DNA from 2 places in the Micromonospora sp. NPDC050200 genome. Region 1 is predicted to be linked to the other one. Evidence: predicted binding sites of a transcription regulator. Region 1 holds the regulator's gene; the other holds the start of a gene.
What was found. The regulator HrcA, encoded in region 1, represses chaperone genes, less so after heat shock. The targets are predictions, from matches to a motif close to GGTTNGCACNCTCNNNNNGAGNGTGCNAACC.
Positions count from the first base shown of each region.

Region 1 (7,812 bases):
GTGCCGCCCCGCCCGTCGGCGAGCAGCAGCTCCTCGCCGACGCGCAGCCGCTGCACGGTGGCCGCGTGGTGGCCCTCCGGGCCGTCCAGGGTCAGGGTGTCACCGGTGGGCAGCGCCTCGACCAGGAACAGCGGCGCGGACACGTCAGGCGTGCCCGTTGAAGGCGTCGCGCATCCGGGAGAAGAAGCCGCCCTGCTTGGACAGCTCGGCGACCTCCTCGCCCCGGGTCTTGGCGAAGTCGCGCAGCATCCGCTCCTGGTCGGCGTCGAGCTTGGTCGGGGTCCGCACGTCGAGGTGGACGTAGAGGTCACCCCGGCCGGTGCCGCGCAGGTGCGGCACGCCCCGGGCGCGCAGCCGCAGCGTGCTGCCCGGCTGGGTGCCGGCCTTGACGTCGACCGTCTCCTCGCTGTCCAGCGTCTTGATGGTCAGCCGGGTGCCGAGCGCGGCGGCGGTCATCGGCACGGTGACCCGGCAGTGCAGGTCGTCGCCCTTGCGGGAGTACACGTCGTGCGGCCGCTCGTGGATCTCCACGTAGAGGTCCCCGGCGGTGCCGCCACCCGGGCCCACCTCGCCCTGCTGGGCCAGCCGGATCCGCATGCCGTCCTCGACCCCGGCCGGGATCTTGACGGTCAGCGAGCGGCGGGTCCGCACCCGGCCGTCGCCGGCGCAGGTCGGGCAGGGATGCGGGACGGTGGTGCCGTACCCCTGGCAGACGGTGCAGGGGCGGGCGGAGACCACCTGGCCGAGGAAGGTGCGCTGCACCGACTGCACCTCGCCCCGGCCGCCGCACGCCTCGCAGGTGGCCAGGTGGGTGCCGGCCGCGGTGCCGGCGCCGGCGCAGGTGGTGCAGAGCACGGCGGTGTCGACGGTGATCGGCGCCTCGACGCCGAACGCGGTCTCGTGCAGGTCCAGCTCCAGCCGCAGGATCGCGTCGGCGCCCGGCCGGGTGCGTGGCCGCGGCCCCCGCGCGCCGCCCGCGGCGCCGCCGAAGAACGCGTCCATGATGTCCTGGAAGCCGACGAACGGGCCCGCGCCGCCGGGACCACCGGGACCACCGCCACCACCCGGGGCGAGCGGGTCGCCGCCCAGGTCGACGATCTGCCGTTTCCGGTCGTCCGAGAGGACCTCGTACGCGGCGTTGATGTCCTTGAACTTCTCCTGTGCCTCCGGGTCCGGATTGACATCCGGGTGGAACTGCCGCGCCAGCTTGCGATAGGCGCGCTTGATCTCGTCGTCGGAGGCCTCCCGGCTCACGCCGAGAATGCCGTAGTAGTCCCTGGCCACTGCGTCTGGTGTCCTCATGTTCGTCTCGCGTTTGCGCGGTCGTCAGCCGGAGCCGGCCGCCGGCCCCTGCCCTGGGTCAGTTCTGGGCCAGCAGCTCGCCCACGTAGCGTGCCACGGCCCTCACGGTGGCGATGGTGCCGGGGTAGTCCATCCGGGTGGGTCCGAGCACCCCCAGACCACCGACGATGGTGGCGCCGGGGCCGTACCCGGTGCTGACCACCGAGGCGGCCCGCAGGTTGTCGACCTCGTTCTCGTCGCCGATCAGCACCCGGGTGGTGCTGGGCTCGGCCTCACCGATGAGTTTGAGCAGCACGACCTCCTCCTCGAGCGCCTCGAGGATGGGGCGCAGCGAGCCCTGGAAGTCGAGCAGGCCGCCGCGGGTCAGGTTGGCCGTGCCGGCCAGCGCGATGCGCTCCTCGTGCCGTTCGACCAGCGTCTCCAGCAGCACGGTGGAGAGCGTGGTCATCGCCCCGCGCAGGTGCGGGGCGGACTCGTCGACCAGCGCCTGGACCAGCGGCGGCGTCTCCGACAGCCGGCTGCCGACCAACTTCTCGTTGACCAGCCGGCGCAGGTCGATGACGTGGTCGGCGGGAATCGGCGCGGGCAGCTCCACCAACCGCTGCTCGACCCGGCCGGTGTCGGCGATCATGACCAGCATCAGCCGGGTGGTGGAGATCGGCACCAGCTCCAGGTGGCGCACCGACGAGCGGGCCAGGCTGGGGTACTGCACCACGGCGACCTGCCGGGTCAGCTGGGCCAGCAGCCGGACGGTGCGGTGCACCACGTCGTCCAGGTCGACCGCGCCGACCAGGAAGCGCTCGATCGCCCGGCGCTCGGCCGGGCTCAGCGGCTTGACCCGGGAGAGCCGGTCGACGAAGAGGCGGTAGCCACGGTCGGTGGGCACCCGGCCGGCACTGGTGTGCGGCTGCCGGATGTAGCCCTCCTCCTCCAGCACGGCCATGTCGTTGCGCACCGTCGCCGGGGAGACGCCGAGCTGGTGCCGCTCGACCAGGGCCTTGCTGCCGACCGGCTCCTGCGTGGCGACGTAGTCCTCGACGATCGCGCGCAGCACGGCGAGCTTGCGGTCGTCGAGACCCATCTCCCCACCTCCTGACGCACGTCGGCCCGGAGCAGCTGGCGCGTCCCCGGGCGAGCGCACTGGCACTCGACTGTAGCGAGTGCCAGTCTACGTCGGCGCCCCCGCCGACGTAATGATCGGCGACGGACCACGGGTGCGCCCCGCCGCCCGGACAGCACGGTAGAGCCGATCATCCGGACATCCGGGGCGGTGTCGCTCTGGTGGGGACTTGCCCACAACCCCTACCGTGACGTCCATGACTGAACCACCTCGCCCTCCCGGAGCGGGGGACCCCGGTGACCGGCCGGACCCGACCGCTCCCTCCGGCTCGTCGTACGAGCCGCCCACCGCACCACTGTCCGGGGCCCCGGGGGCGGGCGGCTATCCCCCGCCCGGTGGCTATCCGCCACCCACCGGTGACCAGCCGCCGTCCGGCGGCTACCCCCCGCCGAGCGTCGGTTATCCGACCGGTGGCGCCTACGGCGCTCCCTCCGGCGGGTACGGCAACAACGAGGACAAGACCTGGATCCTGGTGGCGCACTTCGGTGGCGCGGCGGGCATGTTCCTCGGCGGCGGCGTGCTGGGCTGGCTGGCCCCGCTGATCGCGCTGATCGCCCGGGGCGGCCAGTCGCCGATCGTCCGCGCGCACGCGGTCGCCGCGCTGAACTTCCAGATCCTCTGGTCGGTCATCGCGCTGGTCGGCTGGGTCCTGAGCTGCATCGTCATCGGCATCTTCATCGGCCTCGCCGCGATGATCATCGGCATCATCTTCGGCGTCATCGCCGGGATCAAGGCCAACGAGGGGCAGCCCTACCGCTACCCGATGTCCGCCAGCTTCATCAAGTGAGCCTCGGCCGGCCGCTCCCCCGGCCGGCCGGGCACCCTCAGGGCAGCAGGTCGCGGACCACGGCGTCGGCGAGCAATCGCCCGCGCAGGGTGAGCACGGCACGGCCGGCCGCGTACTCCGGGCCGGCCAGCAGGCCGTCGGCCAACGCCCGCTCGGCGCCCGCCCGGCCCGCCGGGTCGAGGGCGTCCAGCGGCAGGCCGGAGGCGAGCCGCAGCCGGAGCATGACGTCCTCCATGTGCGCCTCGTCCGCGGTCAGCACCTCCCGGGCCAGGCCGGGCGACTCCCCGGCGGCCAGGCGCTTCGCGTACGCCGTGGGGTGCTTGACGTTCCACCAGCGCACCCCGCCGACGTGGCTGTGCGCCCCCGGGCCGAGGCCCCACCAGTCCGCGCCGGTCCAGTAGAGCAGGTTGTGCCGGCACCGGGCCGCCTCGGAGCGGGCCCAGTTGGAGACCTCGTACCAGGAGAAACCGGCCGCGCCGAGGGCGGCCTCCGCGGCCAGGTACCGGTCTGCGGCGACGTCGTCCGAGGGGTACGGCAGCTCGCCGCGCCGCATCCGGGCGGCGAGCCGGGTGCCGTCCTCCACGATCAGGGCGTACGCGCTGACGTGGTCCACCCCGGCGGCGACCGCCTGGTCGAGAGAGGCGGCGAAGTCCTCCGCGCTCTCCCCCGGCGTGCCGTAGATCAGGTCGAGGTTGACGTGGTCGAACCCGGCGTCCCGCGCCTCCCGGGCGGCGGCGGTGGCCCGGCCGGCGCTGTGCGTGCGGTCGAGCACCGCCAGCACCCCCGGCGCCGCGGACTGCATGCCCAGCGAGATCCGGGTGTAGCCGGCCGCCCGCAGCGTCTTCAGCGACTGCGGGGTGACCGACTCGGGGTTGGCCTCGGTGGTCACCTCGACGTCGGCGGCCAGCCCCCAGGTGCGGTCGATGCCGTCGAGGATGCGGGCCAGGTCGTCGGCGGGGAGCAGGGTCGGCGTGCCGCCGCCGACGAAGACGGTGTCGACCCGCGGCGGCGAGGTGTCGCCGAGTACCCGGGCGGCCAGCGCCAGCTCGGCCAGCACGGTGTCGGCGTACGACTCCCGGCCCACACCGCCACCGAGTTCGGCGGCGGTGTAGGTGTTGAAGTCGCAGTAGCCGCAGCGGCTGGCGCAGAACGGCACGTGGACGTACACGCCGAAGCCGCGCGCGCCGACCGCGCTCAGGGCGGTGGCGGGCAGCGACCCGTCGACGGGGACGGTCTCGCCTTCTGGAAGGACGCCGGGCATGGCCACTAGTGTGCCCGGCATGACCTCTCCCGACCGCCTCGTGCGGGTCGCCACGGCCCGCGGGGTGACCACCCTCACCCTGGACAGCCCGCACAACCGCAACGCGCTCTCCACCCCGCTGATGACCGAGCTGCTGGCCGGGATCGCCGCGGCGGTCGCCGACGACGCCGTACGGGTGATCGTGCTGGACCACACCGGGCCGGTCTTCTGCTCCGGCGCGGACCTGAAGGAGACGGCCGCCGCGTACGCCGGCGGGACCGTCCCGGCCGGGATGCTCGGCGACGTGCTGGCGGCGGTCTGGGAGTGCCCCAAGCCGGTGCTGGCGAAGGTGGCCGGGCTGGCTCGGGCCGGCGGGCTGGGCCTGATCGCAGCGGCCGACCTGGCGGTCTGCGCCGAGGAGGTGACGTTCGCCTTCACCGAGGTGCGGATCGGGGTGATCCCGGCGGTCATCTCCGCCACCGTGCTGCCCCGGTTGCACCCGCGCGCGGCGGCCGAGCTGTACCTGACCGGGGACACCTTCGACGGCCGGCGGGCCGCCGAGATCGGCCTGGTGACCGCCGCCGTCCCGGCGGACGGGCTGGACGCGGCGGTGGAGCGTTGGTGCGCCTCGCTGGTGCGGGGGGCGCCGGGGGCGCTGACCGGGGCGAAGGGGCTGTTGCGCCGCCCGGCCGCCAACGACCTGCGCGGCGAGATCGCCGAGCTGTCCGCCCTCTCCACCGGCTACTTCCTCTCCGAGGAGGGCCGCGAGGGCGTGCTGGCCTTCCGCGAGAAGCGACCTGCTCGATGGGTGGCCGCTCTGGACGGTGGTCCGGCAGAGCAGGCACGGTAGCGCCCATCTCGGGCGGTTTTCTTCCTTTGCTCCCGGGAACGTGAACCGGTCGGCCGACCCGGCTCGCCTTTTCGGAGACGTACGCTGGGGAGGACCGTGAAACAGGAGGTGCGGGTGCGAACCAGGGCAATCGTGGCAGTCGGTGTCGTGTTCGCGGTCGTCGCCCTTCTCGGGGTCTGGGTCGTCGTCCGCCAGCTCGGTGGCCAGCTCCGGCTCCCCGTCGCCAGCCGCACCTGCACCGTCCAGGCCGACGGCACCGTGGTGCTGGACGCCGACCAGATGGCGAACGCGGCGACCATCGCGGCGATCGGCATCCAGCGGCAGATGCCCGAGCGGGCGGTGGTGGTCGCCCTGGCCACCGCGTACCAGGAGTCCGGGCTGCGCAACCTCGCCGGTGGCGACCGGGACTCGGTCGGCCTGTTCCAGCAGCGCCCCAGCCAGGGCTGGGGCACCCCGGAGCAGATCCGCGACCAGCGGTACGCGGCGAACCGGTTCTACGCCGCGCTGAAGAAGGTGCGCGGCTGGGAGAAGATGCGGGTCACCGACGCGGCCCAGGCGGTCCAGCGGTCGGCCTTCCCGACGGCGTACCAGAAGTGGGCGGACGAATCCGAGGTGCTGACCCGGGCGCTGCTCGGCGAGGCCACCGGCGCGGTGGCGTGCACGGTGGGCCGGACGCCGGCCATGCGGGGCGAGGCGGCCGCCGCCGCGCTGACCCGCGGCCTGGCCCTGGACTGGGGGCTGTCCGGCACCGGCACGGTCGCCGCGCTGACCGGGCTCACGGTGCCCGCCGCCGACCGTCGCGACGGCTGGCGGTACGCCCACTGGCTGGTCTCGCACGCGCCCGACCACGGCGTGAAGCGGGTCCGCTTCGCCGGCCTGGAGTGGACCGCCGAGGACGGCACCTGGGCCAAGGTGTCCGACGGCCGTCCCGCCGACGCCCAGGTGTTGGCGGAGGTCTTCGCCGAGGGGTGACCCCGGCCGCCCGCCGCTCGGACGGCTGCCGGGCCTCCCATTAGGGGCGGCTGCCCGCCACCCGGCGGCGCACCTTCTCCAGGATCGGCTCCGGCAGCTCGGCGACGTCGAGCAGCCGGGGCAGCAGCCCCGGTTCGAGGTTCATCGCCCGGAACACCTCGCCGATGGTGACCCCGTGCGCGGGCCGATCCACCACCTCGACCGGGTCGCCCGCGCCGATCTCGCCCGCGCGCAGCACCCGCAGGTACGCCCCGGGCGCCGCCCGCACCGTGAACCGCCTGATCAGGTCGGGTACGCCCCAGAAGCCGGCGAAGGTGGTGCAGGGGGTGCGCGGCTTGGTCACCTGAAGCACCGCCGAGCCGATCGCCCACTGTTCGCCGATGACCGCCCCGGTCACGTCCACCGCCCAGGTGGTCAGGTTCTCGCCGAACCCGCCGGGCGGGATCGTGCGCCCCAGCTCGGCCGACCACCACTCGGCGTCCTCCGCCGCGTACGCGTAGACCGCCTGGTCGGGGCCGCCGTGGTGGGCCCGCTCGCCGATGAAGTCTCCGGTCACCCCGTCGGCGCGCAGCAGCACCGGGCCGTCGACCGGCCGCTTGTCGATGCCGCTGCGGCCGCTCGGGTCGCCCGCCCACTCCGCCTCGGTCACCCCGCCGAGGTTCACCGCCGCCAGCCTGCCCGTCATGGCCGAGAGCCTAACCGTGGCCGAGGGATCCCGGCACCCGCCGGACCACCCCTCGACGGCCGGCCACCACGCCGCCGGCTCAGGCCTCGACGGCGGCGGCTCAGGCCTCGACGGCGGCGGCTCAGCCCTTGACGGCGCCGGCGACCAGGCCGGAGACCATCCGGCGCTGCACCAGCAGGAAGAAGACGACCACCGGCAGGGTGAACAGCGTCGAGGCGGCCATGACCGACCCCCACGCGGTGTCGTCCCGCCCGAAGAAGAAGGTCATCGCCACCGGCAGGGTGTACCGGTCCTGGTCGTTGACGAAGGTCAACGCGAAGATCAGCTCGTTCCAGGCGGTGATGAAGGAGAAGATGCTGGTCGCGACCAGGCCCGGCGCCACCAGCGGGAAGAGGATCCGGCGGAAGGTCTGGGCCCGGCTGGCCCCGTCGATCGCGGCGGCCTCCTCCAGCTCCTTGGGCACCGCCGCCACGAAGCCGCGCAGCATCCAGACCGCGAACGGCAGCGAGAAGCCGAGGTAGGTCAGGATCAGGCTGGGCAGGGTGTTGTAGAGGCCGAGCCGCTGGATCATCAGGAACAACGGGATGACGAGCGCCTCCAGCGGGATCATCTGCACCACCAGCAGCATGATCAGGAAGCTGGTCCGCAGCCGGAACCGGAACCGGGCCACCGCGGTGGCCGCGAGCAGCGCGACCAGGCCGCTGAGCAGCACCGTGCTCACCGCCACCAGGGCGCTGTTGAGGAAGAAGTCGGCGAACGTCACGCCCGGGATCAGGTTGCCGGTGAGGATCTCCCGGTAGTGCTCCAGGGTCGGTTCGGCCGGCACCGGCCGGGGCGCCGCCGAGAAGATCTCCCG
Region 1 is NZ_JBFALG010000029.1:49,704-57,515, reverse strand. Features, by position in the region: gene AB0I41_RS20065 (16S rRNA (uracil(1498)-N(3))-methyltransferase) at 1-143, opposite strand, end outside; gene dnaJ (molecular chaperone DnaJ) at 145-1,284, opposite strand; gene hrcA (heat-inducible transcriptional repressor HrcA) at 1,361-2,383, opposite strand; gene AB0I41_RS20050 (DUF4870 domain-containing protein) at 2,619-3,209, shown strand; gene hemW (radical SAM family heme chaperone HemW) at 3,247-4,470, opposite strand; gene AB0I41_RS20040 (enoyl-CoA hydratase-related protein) at 4,490-5,299, shown strand; gene AB0I41_RS20035 (hypothetical protein) at 5,408-6,271, shown strand; gene AB0I41_RS20030 (MOSC domain-containing protein) at 6,312-6,956, opposite strand; gene AB0I41_RS20025 (carbohydrate ABC transporter permease) at 7,078-7,812, opposite strand, start outside.

Region 2 (7,812 bases), on a different contig from region 1:
CGTCGTGTACTTGCCGCCGGCGACCAGGAGCAGCCCCAGCATCGGCTCGAAGACGGCGTGCTCACGGGAGAGCTTGGAGGTGGAGTCGGCCTCGCCGGCGAGCAGCGGACGCAGCCCGGCGTAGACGCCCTCGATGTCCGCCGTGGACAGCGGCCGATCGAGCACCGTGTTGACCTGGTCGAGCAGGTACTGGATGTCGCGGGCGGAGGCGGCCGGGTGGGACCGGTCCAGCCGCCAGTCGGTGTCCGTGGTGCCGATGATCCAGTGCCCGCCCCAGGGGATGACAAAGAGCACGCTGGTGGCCGTCCGCAGGATCAGCCCGGTCTCGCCGGTGATCGCCGAGCGGGGGACGACCAGGTGCACGCCCTTGGAGGCCCGCACCCGGATGCCGGGGCGCAACCCGACGTCGTTGAGCATCCGCGACATGTCGTCGCTCCACACGCCGGTGGCGCCGATGACGGTGCGCGCGCGTACCTCGAACTCGGCGTCCGGGGAACCGGCGGGCGCCTCCAGGTCGCGGACCCGGACCCCGGTCACCTCGCGGGCCTGCCGGATCAGCCCGACCGCGCGGGCGCTGCTCACCACGGTCGCGCCGAGGCTGGCCGCGGTACGGGCCAGGGTCACCACCAGCCGGGCGTCGTCGACCTGGCCGTCGTAGTAGCGGATGGCGCCGGCCAGCGAGTCGGCCCGCAGGCTGGGGAAGATCCGGCGGGCGCCCTCCCGGGTCAGGTGCCGGTGCAGCGGCATCCCCCGCCCACCGCCGAAGACCCCGGCGAAGGCGTCGTAGGCCGCCACGCCGGCCCCGTAGTAGGAGCGGCGGAAGGCCCGGGCCGGCAGGTCGCGCAGGCCACGACCGGCGGGCAGCGGCACCAGGAACGGCACCGGCCGGACCAGGTGCGGGGCGAGCCGGGTGGCGAGCAGGCCGCGCTCGGTCAGCGCCTCGTGAACCAGGTGGAACTCCAACTGCTCCAGGTAGCGCAGGCCGCCGTGGATCAACTTGCTGGACCGGCTGGAGGTGCCGGCGGCGTAGTCGCGGGCCTCCACCAGGGCCACCTTGAGCCCCCGGGAGGCGGCGTCCAGCGCGGCGCCCGCACCGGTCACGCCACCGCCGATGACCAGCACGTCGAACCGTTCGGACCGGAGCCGGCGCAGGTCCGCGGCGCGGCGCTCCGGGGAGAGCTGGCCGGCGGCGGATCTGGTCACGTTGGGGTCGCGCACCCGTCCACCGTAACCGCCCGGTGTCCCGGGCAGCAGGCCCCGCCCACGCCCGGGGCCGGGAGCGGCCGGATCACCCACCGCCCGTCAACCGGACCGGCCACGCCCGGCCGGGGCAGCGAGGACCGGATCCGGGCACGCCGGGACGGTACGGACGCCGGGGAGCGGGCCGGGCGTCGTACTGTTTCCGGATGCGGGCCGAGCCACCTCTCACCGGAAGCGACGGGACCGACCGGTCCGCCAATCCCTGGGCGGTGGTGGCGGCCGTGCTGGCGGGCGGCTGGACGGTGGCGACCACCGTGCTGCTCCAGGTCGCCGGCTGGTCCGTCGACCAGGTGCGACTGGCCAGCGGGCTGAACCGGTGGCCCTGGGTCTGGCCGGCGGTCTCCCTGGCCACCGTCCTGCTGGTGGGCCTGCCGGCCCTGCTGCTGGCGCTGCTCCCCCGCTCCATCGCGGTCCGGGCCACCGGCCGGGCCTGGCTGGCCGGGGTGCTCGCGCTCGGCGCCCTCGGCGCGCTGCGGGCGCTCCCGCCCGTGCACCACGAGCTCTACCTGGCCGCGCTGGCCGCCACCGCCGCCGTGCTGGCCCTGGTCGCCGCCCGGCTGCCGGACCGCCGCCGCACCCTCGGCGGCACCCCGGAGGCGCCGGGCGGCCGCCGACCGGATCCGGTCACCCTGCTCGCGGTGGCCGCCGGGCTGGCGCTGCTGCTGCCCTGGGCCTGGATCGGCGCACTGGGCGGGCTGCTGGAGACCGTGCTCGCCGCGCTGGCCGCCGCGGCGGTGGGCGCGCTGGCCGGGGTGCTGCTCGACCGGCGGTTCTGGTCCCTCCTCGGCGACGAGCCGCCCCGACCGGCCCGGCTGGTGCTGGTCGGCGGCCTGGCCGGCGGGGTGACCCTGCTGCTGCTCGCCGCCGGCACCGGGCACTCCGGGGCCCAACTGCCCGCCCTGCTCGGCGTGCCGCCGGTCGCCTTCACGCTCGCCGCCCTGTACGCGGCGACCCGCCGGACCGGCACCCCGGTCGCCGGGCCGGTCCGGTGGCTGGTCGGGCTCGCGCTGTTCGGCCCGCTCGCCTTCGCCGACCCGGAGGAGATCTCGGTCCTCCTGGCCACCAGCCGCGACGTGCCGTTCTGGGTGGCGGCCGCCGCGGTCGCCGGGCTCGCCGTCGCGGTGCTGCTCGCCGTCGGGTACGGCGTCCTGCTCGCCCGCCGCCGCGGCGTCACGCCGAGCCGGCGGGTGGCCGCGCTGGCCGCCGGCGTGCTGCTGGTCGCGGTCGGGGTGGTCGACGTGGTTCCCGGGCAGCCCGGGCTGTACGGCGACCGGCTGCTGGTGGTGCTGCGCGAGCAGGCCGACCTCGCCGGCATCCCGGCCGGTACGCCGGGCCGGGCCGGTCGCGACGCGCGCGCCGTCGAGGTGTACCGCCGGCTGGTCGCCACCGCCGAGCGGACCCAGGGCGACCTGCGCCGCGAGCTGACCCGGCTGCGCCTGCGCCCGACCCCCTACTACCTGGTCAACGCGATCGAGACCGACGGCGGCCCGGCGGTGCGGGCCTGGCTCTCCGGCCGCCCCGAGGTGTCCCGGGTGCTGGTCAGCCAGCGGGTACGCCCGCTGCCCGCTCCCGCGCCGACCACCCACGGAAACGCGCCGGCGCCCGCCGGTCCGGCCTGGAACATCCGGATGATCGGCGCCGACCGGGTCTGGTCGGAGCTGGGAGTGACCGGTTCGGGGGTGGTGGTCGGCAGCTCGGACTCGGGCGTGGACGGCCACCACCCGGCGCTCGCCGACGGCTTCCGGGGCGGCGACGACTCCTGGTACGACCCGTGGGACCGCACCCGCACCCCGAACGACGCCAACGGGCACGGCACCCACACGGTGGGCAGCGCGGTGGGCCGGGACGGCGTCGGGGTGGCCCCGGGCGCGCGCTGGGTGGGCTGCGTCAACCTCGCCCGCAACCTCGGCAGCCCCGCGCACTACCTGGACTGCCTCCAGTTCATGCTGGCTCCCTTCCCGCCCGGCGGTGACCCGTTCACCGACGGCCGGCCGGCGCGGGCCCCGGACGTGCTGACCAACTCCTGGGGCTGCCCACCGATCGAGGGCTGCGACACCGGGGTGCTGCGGCCGGCCGCGGACGCCCTGGCCGCCGCCGGGATCCTGGTGGTGGCTGCCGCCGGCAACACCGGCCCGTACTGCGGCTCGATCGCCGACCCGCCCGCGCCGTACCCGGACGTGGTGACCGTCGGCGCGGTGGACAACAGGAGGCTGGTCACCCGGTTCTCGAGCCGTGGCCCGGCCCCCGGCGGAGCCGCCAAACCGGACCTGGTCGCCCCGGGCGCGGGCGTGCTCTCCGCGATGCCCGGCGGCGGCTACGCCACCCTGGACGGGACCTCGATGGCGACGCCGCAGGTGGCGGGCGTGGTGGCGCTGATGTGGTCGGCGAACCCGGCGCTCGTCGGCGACCTGGAGCGCACGCGGCGGATCCTGCGGGAGACGGCGAAGCCGGCTTCGACGAACTACCCCCCGCACGCTCCGCAGGGCACCTGCGGCGCGGCGGAGCGCATCGACGGCGCCGGCATCGTCGACGCGTACGGGGCGGTGCGGGCGGCCCGGGCCGGCTGAGCGGGGCCTTGCGCCGACCCGTGGTGGTTGATCTAGGGTCGGCCACCATGGAGTTCATCCTCGCCGACCTGCCCGCCGACCGGGTCCCCGCCGTCGTCGCGCTCTGCGGCCGCGCGCTCGACCTGCCCGAGGACGCCGCCGAGGCGGAGTCCGTGGTGACGGCCCTCTGGCCCCGGGCGGCGGCGGACCGGACGGTGCTGGCGCTCGGGGCGTACGCGGGGGACGAACTGGTCGGGGTGCTGATCGGGTCGGTCTCGGCGGCGGACCGGCGGCTCGGGCACGTCGACCTGGTCGCGGTCGCGCCGCAGCGGCGTCGCCGGGGTGTCGGCCGGGCCCTGGTCGCCGAGGCGGAACGGCGGCTCGCCGGCCTCGGCGCGGCCGAGCTGCTGCTGGCCGGGAACCCGCCGTACTACGCCTGGCCGGGCATCGACGTGCGGTACACCCCGGCGGTCTGCCTGGCGCTGGCGCTCGGGTACCGGCAGGACCGGACCGCGTGGAACATGACCGCCGACCTGTCGTACGACGGGTCGCCGGCGCTGCGCACGACGGAGCCGGCGGAGGCCCGGCTGGCCGGTCAGGGTGTGTCGGTACGCCGGGCGGAGTCGGCGGACCTGCCGGCGCTGGCCGCCTTCGCCCGGTCCACCTTCGGCGGCGCCTGGGACGGCGAGCTGGCCGGCTCGGTCGGCCGCGACGGCGCGGGCTGCCACCTGGCGGAGCGGGACGGGGAGATCCTGGGCTTCGCGGCCTGGGGTTCGTCCCGGCCGAGCTGGTTCGGGCCGATGGGCACCGCACCGGAGGCGGAGGGCTCGGGCATCGGTGGGGTGCTGCTGCGCCGCTGCCTGCGCGACCAGCACGAGGCCGGGATCCCGGCAGCGCAGATCGGCTGGGTGGGGCCGGTCGCTTTCTACTCGGGCAGCGCGGGCGCGCGGATCGAGCGGGTCTTCTTCCTGTACCGCCGGACGCTCTGACGACCCGCTCTGACGGGCATCACCGCACGCTCCGACGACCCCGCCGGACGCGGGACGGATCGACAATCGGGCGAATGGGATATAGACCCTGATAGTGCCATTCGCCCGCGTGGGTGATCGACGCCCCCTACCGTTTCGGTAGAGGAGGCGGCCATGACCACGGACAACGAACAGACCGACGACGCGGTGCCCCGCAGCTGGACGCCGGTCGGTGACCCGCCCATCGGAGTGCCGTTCGACCGGCGGGACTACGGCGACGCCGAGCAGCTTGTCGAGATGGCCGGGGTCGACGAGCCGGCGGTCGACGACCCGGTGACCGTGGTGGACGAGCCGGTCGCCGTCCGCCCGCCGTACGACCGGGCACAGAAGCGGCGCAACCAGCGCAGCCTGCCCTGACCGACGGAAAGGGGCGAACCGCTCGCGCGGCCCGCCCCTTTTCGGCGTTCGGAGCTGGACTCAGAAGTCCATGTCCCCGCCACCCGGACCAGCCGGGGCGGCCGGGGTCTTCTCCGGCTTGTCCGCCACGACGGCCTCGGTGGTGAGGAAGAGCGCCGCGATCGAGGCGGCGTTCTGCAGCGCCGAGCGGGTCACCTTGGCCGGGTCGATGATGCCCGCGGCCAGCAGGTCGACGTACTCACCGCTGGCGGCGTTGAGGCCGTGGCCGGCGTCCAGGTTGCGGACGCGCTCGACGACCACGCCACCCTCCATGCCGGCGTTGACGGCGATCTGCCGCAGCGGGGCGTCCAGCGCGATCTTGACGATCTGCGCGCCGGTCGCCTCGTCGCCGGTCAGGTCCAGCTTGTCGAAGGCGGTCTTGCCGGCCTGCACCAGCGCGACGCCACCACCCGGGACGATGCCCTCCTCGACGGCGGCCTTCGCGTTGCGGACGGCGTCCTCGATGCGGTGCTTGCGCTCCTTCAGCTCGACCTCGGTGGCCGCGCCGACCTTGATCACCGCAACACCGCCGGCCAGCTTGGCCAGCCGCTCCTGCAGCTTCTCGCGGTCGTAGTCGGAGTCGCTCTTGTCGATCTCGGCCCGGATCTGGTTGACCCGGCCCTGGATCTGCTCGGCGTCGCCGGCACCGTCGACGATGGTGGTCTCGTCCTTGGTCACCACGACCTTGCGGGCGCGGCCCAGCATGTCGAGGCCGACGGCGTCCAGCTTGAGGCCGACCTCCTCGCTGATGACCTGGCCACCGGTGAGGATGGCGATGTCGGCCAGCATGGCCTTGCGGCGGTCACCGAAGCCCGGCGCCTTGACGGCGACCGACTTGAAGGTGCCCCGGACCTTGTTGACGACCAGGGTCGCCAGGGCCTCGCCCTCGATGTCCTCGGCGATGATCAGCAGCGACTTGCCCGACTGCATGACCTTCTCCAGGATCGGGAGCAGGTCCTTCACCGACGCGATCTTGCTGTTGACGATCAGGAGGTAGGGGTCGTCGAAGACGGCCTCCATGCGCTCCGGGTCGGTCATGAAGTACGCGGAGATGTAGCCCTTGTCGAAGCGCATACCCTCGGTGAGCTCGAGCTCCAGGCCGAAGGTGTTGCTCTCCTCGACGGTGATGACGCCTTCCTTGCCGACCTTGTCCATCGCCTCGGCGATGATCTCGCCGACGGTGTTGTCACCGGCCGAGATGGAGGCGGTGGAGGCGATCTGCTCCTTGGTCTCCACGTCCTTGGCGAGCTTGAGCAGCTCCTCCGAGACGCTGGCCACGGCGGCCTCGATGCCCCGCTTCAGGGCCATCGGGTTGGCGCCGGCGGCCACGTTGCGCAGGCCCTCGCGGACCAGGGCCTGGGCCAGGACGGTCGCCGTCGTCGTGCCGTCACCGGCCACGTCGTCGGTCTTCTTGGCGACCTCCTTGACCAGCTCGGCGCCGATCTTCTCGTAGGGGTCCTCGAGCTCGATCTCCTTGGCGATGCTCACACCATCGTTGGTGATGGTGGGGGCACCCCACTTCTTCTCGAGCACGACGTTGCGGCCCTTGGGGCCGAGCGTCACCTTCACGGCGTCGGCGAGCTGGTTCATGCCCCGCTCGAGGCCGCGGCGCGCCTCTTCGTCGAACGCGATCATCTTGGCCATACGGCGTTGTCCTCCTGGACACTCACGGGCCACCCGGGTATTTGTGCCCCGGATGGGCCGCCTGGTGTACGCACCTTGGGACGCCGCCACCTGGCGACGACGACGTCCTTCGGCCGGGCCGGACAGCCCGCGACGACCGGCCATGTGCCGCCCCGGCGCCATCGAGACGCCCGTGCGGCCGTGGCCCTACCGCCCCGACCATTGGCACTCACGGTATGCGAGTGCCAATGACTTGTTTAGCACTCTCCCCTGCCGAGTGCAAGCGCGATCGGGCCGGTCAGCCGAGTTCCGCCGCCAGTCGCGCGACGTTCACCGGGGCCTCGTGGGCCCGCTGCTCGGCGTAGGTCACAACCAGCCCGACCAGCTGCACCAGGTAGACCGGGACGACCAGCGCGGCGGTCACCACGACCACCGCGACGGCGCCCACCGCCGAGCCCGGGGCCGCGAACGGGTCGGTGCCCAGGGGCGTCCTGCCGACGGCCTCCAGCACCGCGCCGACCAGGCTGCCGGCGATGACCGCCGCCGCGACCAGCGCGATCCGGCCCAGCACCATGCCGAGCCGGTCGTGGAAGAAGCGGAAGGAGCGGCCGATCGGGTTCTGCCGCTCGAAGAGGTAGACCGGGCCGGCCAGGGCGAGCGCGAAGGCGAGGTAGACGCCGGGCAGCACGCAGAAGGCGAAACCGACCGTGAGGATCACGCCGATCAGCAGGCTCCAGGCGTACAGGCCCGGCGCCCGGCGCAGGCCGTAGCGCAGCGCGCCGCCGAGGTCGGCCGGTTCACCGGCCGCCTGCCGGGTGAGCACCCACGTGCCGGCCGCCCAGCCCACGCTCTGCACCAGGGAGAGGAGCAGGCTGGCGACCAGCACCCAGCCCACGAGCGTGAGGAGGGCGCCCAGGTAACCCTCGGGCAGCGAGCCGTCGGCGGGCATCGACTCCAGC
Region 2 is NZ_JBFALG010000013.1:62,279-70,090, reverse strand. Features, by position in the region: gene AB0I41_RS11625 (glycerol-3-phosphate dehydrogenase/oxidase) at 1-1,203, opposite strand, end outside; gene AB0I41_RS11620 (S8 family serine peptidase) at 1,407-3,827, shown strand; gene AB0I41_RS11615 (GNAT family N-acetyltransferase) at 3,875-4,795, shown strand; gene AB0I41_RS11610 (hypothetical protein) at 4,949-5,191, shown strand; gene groL (chaperonin GroEL) at 5,252-6,874, opposite strand; gene AB0I41_RS11600 (hypothetical protein) at 7,152-7,812, opposite strand, start outside.
Region 2: the regulator HrcA is predicted to act here: its motif matches at 7,074-7,104, upstream of groL (chaperonin GroEL).